3 regions of the Nocardiopsis codii genome follow, and region 2 is predicted to be linked to each of the others. Evidence: riboswitches for the same ligand, from Rfam matches in the RefSeq annotation. Region 2 holds a riboswitch; each other region holds the start of a gene.
What was found. A riboswitch is a leader RNA that binds a small molecule or an ion and turns the genes downstream of it on or off. The one in region 2 is predicted to bind thiamine pyrophosphate.

Region 1 (3,267 bases), on a different contig from region 2:
GGTCGAGCGGACGGTGACCCGACCGCGCGCCCGTGGCAGCCCGGTGACCCCCGGGTGGCTATGATCGCCTGACGTGACCGCCATCCCTCTCCAAGGAGTCGCCCTGTGACCCTCGTCGAATGGGCGGAAGCCGTCCGCCGCGAACTGGAACTGTCCGGCACGGACCCCCTGGGCAAGGAGGACGTCGACCGCATCCTCGACCTGGCCAAGGACGCCGCCCACTCCGTGGCCCGCCCCGCGGCCCCGCTCACGACCTACCTGCTCGGCGTCGCGGTGGGCCAGGGCGCCGACCCCGCCCGGGCCGCCGCCGTGCTCAGCAGGCTCGCCCTCGACCAGAGGGACGACTCCTGACCCCGGTCCTCCCGTGACTGCGGGAACCGGAGGCCGCCGCACAGCGGTGGCCCCCGGCGGAGGAGGGTGTCCGGCGGGGGCGTTCGCGTCCGCCCGCGCCGCAGAGGACGGCGCCTACTTCCACCAGGCGTGGAAGTGGTGGACGGGCCCCTGGCCGCCGCCCGCGTCGATCTCGTCCGCGTGCCGGAGCGCCTCGGTCAGGTAGGCCTTGGCGTCGCCGACGGCGGAGACCGCGTCCGGGCGCTGCGGCAGCAGGGCGGCGATCGAGGAGGACAGGGTGCACCCGGTGCCGTGCGTGTTGCGGGTGGGGACCCGCGGAGCACGGAACTCGACCGGGTCGGCGTCCCGTGAGACGAGGATGTCGACGCAGTCCCCGCCCGGCAGGTGCCCGCCCTTGATCAGGACCCTGCGCGGACCGAACTCCAGCAGTCGGAGGGCCTGGTCGCGCATCGCCGCGAGATCGGTGGCCTCGGGCTCGTCCAGCAGGTCGGCGGCCTCGGGAAGGTTCGGGGTGACCAGGTCGGCCCGCGGCAGCAGCCGGGTGCGCAGGGCGTCGACGGCGGAGGGCTCCAGTAGCCGGTCGCCGCTCTTGGCGACCATCACCGGGTCCACGACCACGTGGGGCAGGTCGTGGCGTCCGATCGCCTCGGCGACGGCCGCGGTGACCTCGGCGGTGCCGAGCATGCCGACCTTGACCGCGTGCACCGCGGCGTCCGAGAAGAGGGTGTCCATCTGGTGGGTGACGAACGCGGCGGGGATCGGGTGGACCCCGGTGACGCCGCGCGTGGACTGCGCGGTCAGGGCCGCGACCACGGTCATGCCGAAGGTGCCGTGCGCCGAGAAGGCCTTGAGGTCCGCCTGGATCCCGGCGCCCCCGCTGGGGTCGCTTCCGGCGATGGACACGATGTTGTACGCGCTCATGGGCGTTCCTTCGCTAGTACGAACTAGGGCAGGTTCGACGGGTGTGCTCTCAGCCGGTGATGGGACACCGGCACCCCGCGCCGTCGGGGCCGCCGCGTGGGCGGCCCCGCTCAGTGTGCGGTCGGCCTGTGCGGCCGACGTTTGTGTGGGGGACGTGCGGGCCCGAGGGGGCCCGTGCGACCGACCGCGCCGCTCAGGCGGTGGGGGCGTTGTCGGCGGACCGGGCCTTGAGGATCTTGCGGACGCGGACGACGACGAACCACAGGAACAGCAGGGCGATGATGACGAGCACGATGTTGCTGATCAGGCCGCTCCACTGCACCAGGATCGGCTTGATGGCCGGGCCGAAGGCGTAGCCGAGACCGATCCAGATCGAGTTCCAGACGGCGGAGCCGATCACGGTGTACACGGAGAACTTGAGGATGGGCATCCGCTCGATACCGGCGGGGACCGAGATGAAGCTGCGCACCAGGGGAACGCACCGGCCCAGGAGAACCGCGAGGCCGCCGAAGCGGGAGAAGAAGCGCTCGGCCTTGTAGAAGTCCTCGACCTCGAGCAGGGGGGTCTTCTCCACCAGCCACTTGGTGCGTTCCCGGCCCAGGAGGGCGCCGATCGCGTAGAAGCCCCAGGCGCCGACCAGGCAGCCGATCGTGGCCCACATGATGGCCAGCCACACGTTCATGTGCCCGTCGTAGGCGAGGAACCCCGCCCCCGGCAGGACCGCCTCACTCGGCATCGGGGGGAAGAAGGTCTCGATGAACAGGGCCACGCCGACGCCGGGCTCGCCCAGTGTCGTCATCAGGCTCAGGACCCAGCCGATGAACCCCTCGTACTCATGGGCGACGTCGCCTTCCATCGCCAGGTTCGAGGCCGTCCACAGATTCGCTGTCATGAGTAGTGGATTCCGTTCTTGCCGGTCAGAGGTGGGTCGAGACGTGGAGAACTTCGGCTTGCGTGCGCTTCCGGCGCTCCCAGACGATGGCAGCGGTCACGATCGCGAAGCCGACGACCATGAAGGCGACGGTCACGGGGACGTCGGTGGGGGTGAGGAGCTCACGGGACTCGGTCTGCCAGGGCCACAGCGCGCGCAGTGAGCCGGCCATGAGGCCGGTGAGTACGACGAGGGTCATGTGATGGAAGTTCTCCAGGAGGAACTGGAGCAACTTCACGAACAGGGACAGCCCGGTGAGCATGCCCAGGGCGAAGACGCTCAGATAGGCGATGTCGAAGTCGCCGACCGCGTTGATCGTCGGCTCGTACAGGCCCAGTGTGAGCAGGATGAACGAGCCGGACAGGCCGGGCAGCACCAGGGCGCAGACGGCCACGGCGGCCGCGAGGAAGACGATCACCGGGTGCGTGGGCAGGTTGGCGCCGGGCAGTCCCGTGAGCAGGAACGCGGCTACGGCGAACACCAGCGCCACGGCGTAGTGCCCTGCCTTCCAGGGCCTGCCGGCCCCGGTGTAGGGAATCCACAGGCAGGCGAGGACCAGGCCGAAGAACAGGGCGTAGGCGTACTGGGTGTAGGCGTCGACCAACGGTGCCAGCAGGACGGCGGCCAGGACCAGGAACACCGCCATGCCGACCAGCGCGGGGACCAGGACGCTCCAGTCCACCTGGCGGAACTGCTCCTGTGCGCGCTCCTTGCCGCGCCCGCGCGGGACGTCGGTGACGTACCTCTTGATTCCGCTGACCATGTGGCCCGCGCCGCCGATGAGGCTGTCATAGAGGCCGACGATGAGGGCGACGGTGCCGCCGCTGATGCCGGGAAGTGCTTCAGAGGCGCCCACGGCGCCGCCGCGCACCGCGTTGAAGATGTAGGAGCCTACGGAATTGGCCATCTGAGTAGTTGGGCGCGACCCGGGAAGCCCGGGAGGGGGCGCGCCATCCTCCGTCCTAAGGGTGTCACCGCGCACACGTGCGTGCGATGGGTGGGGGATGAGGCGAAAAAGGGGACCGTCCGAATCGGCCGGAGACTGCGGCCGACGGGATCTAAGG
Region 2 (3,267 bases):
CGGTCAGGTCGCGGACGACCGCCTCCACGGTGGTGCCGTCGGCGAACTCGCGGGGGTCGCCGTTGATGATGAGTTCCACTGCCTCTCCTACTCCCACGTCGTCGTGTGCGCCCCGCCGGCCGCCCGGTCCGCGGCGAACCTGCGCGCGTACTCCGGCAGGGCGCCGGTGGTGAGGGCGCGCGCCATGGCCTCGCCGGTGACCGGGGTCAGCAGAACCCCGTGCCGGAAGTGCCCCGCGGCCAGGTGCAGACCGGGGACCCGGGTCGGCCCCAGCAGGGGTTCGTTGTCGGGCGAGCCGGGGCGCAGGCCCACACAGGTCTCGGTGACCTCCAGCTCGGTCACCCCCGGGACGAGCTCCCGGGCGTCCCTGAGGACCTGCCAGAGCCCGCCCGCGGTGAGCGAGGTGTCGTATCCCAGTTCCTCCTGGGTGGCACCGATGATCACCTCTCCGTCGGCGCGCGGCACCAGGTAGGTCGTGAAGCCCCGCACCAGGCCGCGGACCGTCCGGTTGACGAGGGGCGCCTCGCCGGCGGGCACGCGGGCGCGCAGGAGCTGTCCTTTGACCGGGCGCAGCGGCGGCACCACCGGTTCCGGCACCGCGACGCGGTCGCCCCAGCAACCGGCGGCCAGGACGACCTGGTGGGCGGGCAGGACCCGGCCGTCGGCGAGGCGGACGCCCAGACGGGAGCCGTCGGGGCCGGGGGCCACGACCTCCTCGGCCCGCTGCGCGATCTCCGTGACGCCCGCGCGCCCGCCCGCGACGGCCAGGGCCCGCAGCAGCAGCCGGGGGTCCACGGAGTGGTCGTCGGGGGCGAGGACGCCGCCGCGCACGGACGGGGCCAGCACGGGCTCCAGGCGGCGGCACTCGCGGCTCGTCAGGCGTTCGGTGGCGATGCCCAGGCGTTCCTGGAGCCTGTGCAGGTCGGTGAGGACGGCCATGTCGTCGCGGTCGAAGGCGACCAGGAGCGTTCCGGTGGTGCGGTAGCCCACGCCGACCCCGCTCGCCTCCTCCAGTTCGGCGACGAACCCGGGGTACATGCCCGCGGAGCGGACACCGAACTCCATGAGGGGTTCCTCGCCGAACACCGCCTCGGTGGCGGGGGTGAGCATGCCCGCCGCGACGGTGGAGGCGGCGCGGGCCCCGGCGGGGTCGGTCACCGGGTCGGGCTCGACCAGGGTGACGCGGAGGCCGTGCTGGGCGGCCCGCCAGGCGGTGACCCGCCCGACGAGGCCGCCGCCGACCACGACGACGGTCTGTTCCTGCCGCGCCTCGGAGCCGCCATTGGTAGGACGAATCGTTCGGTCCGGTGTGCGCACGTCGCTGATTCCACTCCCTTCGCCGGCATGACCCGGATCAGGTTCGTGCGGTCGGAGGCTCACAGCCTCCCTCTCAGCCGGGTCTCACCCGGCTCCCGCGGGATGTGCAGAGGTCTGTCCCCATTCTAGAACCTCCTCCGGGGGCGGGCGGCAGTGGTGGGGATCTCCACGGCGTGCGGCCCCGCGCGCGTCGGATGGTGCCCGGGTCCCGCACGGATGTGGCAGATTGGGGGGGTGACACAAAGCGACATCGACATCGACACGCTGGTCGGCGAATGGCTGACCCTCAAGGAGGCGGCCGCGCCGCTCGGCGTGAGTCCCAACCGGATCAAGACCCTGATCCGCGAGAACCGCATGATGGGTGTGGTCCGCGGAGGGCAGCTGTCCGTCCCCGCCGCCTTCATCGACGGCGACGACCTCGTCAAGGGGCTGCCCGGCACCCTGGTGCTGCTGACCGACGCGGGCTTCTCCACGGAGGAAGCGCTGCGCTGGCTGTTCAGCCACGACGACACCCTGCCGGGCACGCCCATCCAGGCGATGCGCGAGAACCGGGGGACCGAGGTGCGCCGCCGCGCCCAGGGACTGGCCTTCTAGGGGCGCCGGACTCCTCGGGAGGAGGCGCGCCGCCGCGCCGCCTCCCCGGAGCGTGTCCGGTGCGCCCCGTGAACGGCCCCTCCGGTGGCCGGAGAGGCGCGGGCCCTCGCACGGCGAAACCGCCCGCCACGGGAACCCGGACACACCCCCCGGCCCGGCGCCCGTCCGGGCCCGCACGCCTTAGGGTGGGCGGGGTGAGGACCAGCCACGGAACCAGCCTGCGCAAGCGCCTGGACGCATCCCTTCTGTACCTGTGCACCGACGCCCGGACCGAGCGCGGCGATCTCGCCGAGTTCACGGACGCGGCCTTGGCCGGGGGAGTGGACATCGTCCAGCTCCGGGACAAGGGGTTGGAGGCCCGCGAGGAGATCGCGGCCCTGGAGGTGATGCGGGAGGCCTGTGAGCGGCACGGAGCCCTGCTCGCGGTGAACGACCGCGCCGACATCGCCCGTGCCGTGCGCGCCGACGTGCTGCACCTGGGACAGCGCGACCTGCCGGTGCCCATGGCCCGCGACATCATCGGGGCGGACCCGGTCATCGGGCGCTCCAACAACGACGTCGCCGCCGCGACCGCCTCCTCCGAGGAGGAGGGGAGCGACTACTTCTGCGTCGGCCCCACCTGGGCCACCCCCACCAAGCCTGGACGCCCGGCTGCGGGGCTGTCCCTGGTGGAGCGGGCCGCCTCCCTCGGCACGGACCGCCCGTGGTTCGCCATCGGGGGGATCGACGCGACCAACATCGACGCGGTGATGGAGGCGGGCGCCCGCCGGGTGGTGGTCGTGCGCGCCATCACCGAGGCCGAGGACCCGCGCGCGGCCGCGGCCGCGCTGCGCGAGCGCCTGACCGCCCGTACCGGGACCTGAGCGGAGCCGGCCCCGGCCCGGCCCGCACACCGCCCCGGGCCCCGTGCCCGCCGCCGTGCTCGCGCGGGCCGTGGGCCGGCGTCGTCACGAGACCCCCTGCGCCGCGGGCGCCCGTGAGGCGGGGTTCCCGCGGGCCGGCCGGGTTCCGGCCGGGTCGGCCCAGGACTCACGGCACCAGGAGGACCTTGCCCAGGGCCCGGCGCTCCTCCAGGGCCCTGTGGGCCTCCTCTGCCCGCTCCAGGGGCACCGTCAGTCCCACATGCGGGACCACCCGTCCGGTGCGGGCCGGTTCGAGGATCCGGTGCACGGCCCCGTTCGGCTCCCCGTGGCAGCCGTCCTCCAGGTCGACCAGGCCGAGGACCTCGATCCCGCGCCGTCCGGCCTCATGCGGGTCGACCTCCGAGAAGCGTCCGCCTGCGGAGCCGTGGCCGCGGAAGCGCCCGCCGTCGGCCAGGGCGCCGAACGCCGCCTCGCCGAGGTCCCCCGCCACTGC
Region 3 (3,267 bases), on a different contig from region 2:
GGCCGCGACGGGGAGGTCCACGCCGTCCAGCACCACCCTTCGGGGTGCGGTGCGCATCCCCAGCTGGAAGGGGGTGCGCGCCGCGACGCCCACCGCCTCCAGGCGGGGACCGCCGCCCGGGGCGGCGACCAGGTCGGGCACGGGGTCGTTCCCGGGGATCCACACCCCCTGCTCCGCGAGGGAGCGCCCGTGCGCGGCGAACACGGAGGAGGGGTCGCCGTCGGCGATCACCCCGCCGCCGGGCTCGACGACCACGACCCTGTCCACCAGACCGACCACGTCCGCGACCCGGTGCTCGACCAGGACCAGGGTCGCCTCGGTCTCGGCCAGCAGGCGCTCCAGGACCCCGCGCACCAGGGCTGCGCCGTCCGGGTCGAGGTTGGCGGTGGGCTCGTCCAGCAGGAGCAGGCGCGGACGCATCGCGAGCGCCCCGGCGATGACCAGCCGCTGCTTCTCACCCCCCGAGAGGGCGCCGGTGGAGCGGCGCCGCCCGTACGGGAAGCCGACCGCGTCCAGCGCGTCGTCCACCCTGGGCCAGATCAGACCGGGGTCCACCCCCAGGTTCTCCAGGCCGAAGGCGACGTCGTCGCCGGCGCGGGCCATCACCAGCTGTGTCTCCGGGTCCTGGCCGACCAGGCCGACCGCGCCCCGGCTCCGGTCGGCGGGGCGGCCGTCGACCAGCAGCGTCCCCTCCTGGTCGCCGTTGACGGCGCTGTCGGGGCCGGTGAGCCCGGCCAGGGAGTGCAGCAGGGTGGACTTGCCCGCCCCGGAGGCGCCGAGGAGGAGCACGCGCTCCCCCGGCCCGACCGTGAGGTCGACCCCGCGCAGCGCGTACGTGTCGCGGCCGGAGTGGCGCCAGCCCCAGCCGGACAGCTCGACGCGGGCGCCCCGGCCGCCGGGGGACGGGGCGGGGGGTGGTACGGGCGGGTACTCCGCGGTCGCCCCGGCCGGTCCGCGGCGCTTCTGGTCGGACACGGGTCAGCCCCGCGCCGACGGGAAGGGGGCCAGCGCGCCGGACCTGGCCAGGGCGGTGGTGAGGAGCCGGGCGCCCACCCCGGCGATGACCGCCGCGCTGATCACGACGATGACGCCGTAGACGACCTGGAGGTGCAGGGGCCAGGTCACGTTGTAGGCGATGTTGTCGCGGACGGCCGGGGAGAGGCCGGCGACGGCCGCCGCGAGCACGGCCACCCCCATGCCCCAGCGCCGGTAGCCGAAGGCGAGGAAGACCAGCTCGGGAAGGATGCCCTGGAGCGTCCCGTCGAGGATCACCGTGACACCCCACTGGGTGCCCAGGACCGCTGACACGGAGGAGGCCGCGACCGAGGTGAGCAGCGCGGCGCCGGGCTTGCGGATGATCAGCCCGCCGAGGACGCCGGAGAGCAGCCACATGCCGTAGACCACCGCCTGCGCGGGCGGGAACCCCACGAAGAGCGGGGTCGTGACCGACCAGACGATGTTCCAGAGCCAGAAGACGACGCCGACGGCGACGCCGATCACGGCCGCGACGACGATGTCGACGGTGCGCCATCCGCGCAGCTGTCCGAGGATGTCGCGCCAGAAGCCGGTACGGCCGGTTTCGGTGCTCATCAGGTGGTGTCCCTTCGTCGGGGTGGACGAGGGCCCATGTGGCCAAGAGCGACGCCGGACGGCATGCCGCGCGCCGGATGTCCCGGGTGCGCGGGAGCACGCCTCCGGAGACGGGTTCCTACGACTTCCTTCGCTGGCATGACCCAGATCAGGTGTGTAAGGGTCTGCGGCCTGATGCCGCACTCTCAGCGCTCACGCGCTCCCCTGTCGGTTTCACTCCATTATGCGTCAACAACGAGGGCCGTGGGGTGTTCCCTCCCCACGACCCTCGTCCGCAACCGGAGCGCCGGACGGTCCCGCCCCTCGGCGGGCGCCGTCAGGCGTCGTCGTCCTCCTCGTCGCCCCCGGTCCTGGGCTGCTTCGCCGACGGGTTGCCGAACGCCTTCGGCGACGGGCCGAAACTCTCCGCCGGGAGGTCGGCCACGGCCCCCCGCATGGTCGCCTGCCAGATGGGGCCGGGCAGGGTGCCGCCGTAGACGATGTTGTAGTAGCGACCGCCGATCGTCACGCCCTGGAGCGGGTTCTCCTCCCCGCCGCGCATGTCGCCGACCACCACCGCGGACGCGAGGTTCGGGGTGTAGCCGGCGAACCAGGCGTAGGCGGCGTTGTCGGTGGTACCGGTCTTGCCCGCGACCGGGCGCCCGAGACCGAGGCCCTTGGCGGTGCCCCCCTCGAACGTCTGCTGCAGCAGGTGGTTGACCCCGTCCGCGACGTCGCGGTCGACCCGGCCCTCCTCGCAGTCGCTGCTGACCTTGACCTCCTTGGTGCCCTCGTCCCCCTCGCGGCCGATACGCACGGACGTCACAGGGACGGGCTCGCAGTAGGTGCCCCGGGCGGCGAAGGTGGCGTACGCGTTGGCGACGGTCAGCGGGGACACCTCCTGGTCACCCAGGGTGAAGGAGCTCCAGACCTCCAGCGGTTCGCCGTCGGCGCGGTGGATGCCCACCCGTTCGGCCATCTCCGAGGTCTCGCAGAGGCCGACGCGCTTCTGGAGCTGCGCGAAGTAGGTGTTCACCGACCCCTTGGTCGCGCTGATCATGTTGTGCTCGCCGCCGTCGCTCTCCCCCGCGTTGCTCACGCTCCACCCGGACATCTTGCTGCCGTCGCAGTCCTTGAGCCCCCCGACGGAGACGCTCTTGGGCGACGAGAAGCTGGTGCCGTAGCCCAGTCCGGAGTCGAGGGCCGCCGCGAGGGTGAACGTCTTGAACGTCGAACCCGCCTGGTAGCCGAGTGAACCGCCGGCCTCGCTGTCCACCGCGAGGTTGATGGAGGTCGTGCCGAGCTCCTCGTCGTCGAACCCGTAGCGCAGGTTCTGCGCCATGCCCCGGATCCGGCCGGTGCCGGGCTCGATGACCGCCTGGGCGGAGAACTTGGTGGACTCCTCCGAGGGGACGTACTTCTCGATGGCCTTCTCCGCGGCCCGCTGCACGTCGCCGTCGAGCGTGGTCTGCACGGTGATGCCGCCCGTGGTGAGCGCCTCGTCGCGCTCCTCCTGGAGCTCTCCGAGCACGTCGGAGCCGCGCAGCCAGCGCATGACGAAGTCGCAGAAGAACGGCTGCTCCCCGTGGTAGCAGCTGCCGCCGCGCTCGGTCGGGTCCAGGGCCAGGCCCCTGCTCTGGTGCTGCTCGACCTCGTCCGGCTCCAGGTGCCCCGTCGCGCCCATCCGCTCCAGCACCA

Region 1: linked by a shared signal. The riboswitch ahead of thiD (bifunctional hydroxymethylpyrimidine kinase/phosphomethylpyrimidine kinase) and the one ahead of thiO (glycine oxidase ThiO) in region 2 are both predicted to bind thiamine pyrophosphate.
Region 3: linked by a shared signal. The riboswitch ahead of Q8791_RS14445 (ECF transporter S component) and the one ahead of thiO (glycine oxidase ThiO) in region 2 are both predicted to bind thiamine pyrophosphate.

What each region holds. Positions count from the first base shown of each region.
Region 1 is NZ_JAUZMY010000001.1:174,527-177,793, reverse strand. It holds gene Q8791_RS00705 (DUF6457 domain-containing protein) at 106-351, shown strand; gene thiD (bifunctional hydroxymethylpyrimidine kinase/phosphomethylpyrimidine kinase) at 466-1,272, opposite strand; TPP riboswitch at 1,261-1,360, opposite strand; gene Q8791_RS00695 (DedA family protein) at 1,466-2,164, opposite strand; gene Q8791_RS00690 (DUF368 domain-containing protein) at 2,190-3,110, opposite strand.
Region 2 is NZ_JAUZMY010000029.1:83,795-87,061, reverse strand. It holds gene thiS (sulfur carrier protein ThiS) at 1-79, opposite strand, end outside; gene thiO (glycine oxidase ThiO) at 88-1,296, opposite strand; TPP riboswitch at 1,314-1,426, opposite strand; gene Q8791_RS24955 (Rv2175c family DNA-binding protein) at 1,534-1,911, shown strand; gene thiE (thiamine phosphate synthase) at 2,106-2,774, shown strand; gene Q8791_RS24945 (zinc-binding dehydrogenase) at 2,941-3,267, opposite strand, start outside.
Region 3 is NZ_JAUZMY010000012.1:171,857-175,123, forward strand. It holds gene Q8791_RS14440 (ABC transporter ATP-binding protein) at 1-873, opposite strand, end outside; gene Q8791_RS14445 (ECF transporter S component) at 979-1,590, opposite strand; TPP riboswitch at 1,699-1,806, opposite strand; gene Q8791_RS14450 (transglycosylase domain-containing protein) at 1,907-3,267, opposite strand, start outside.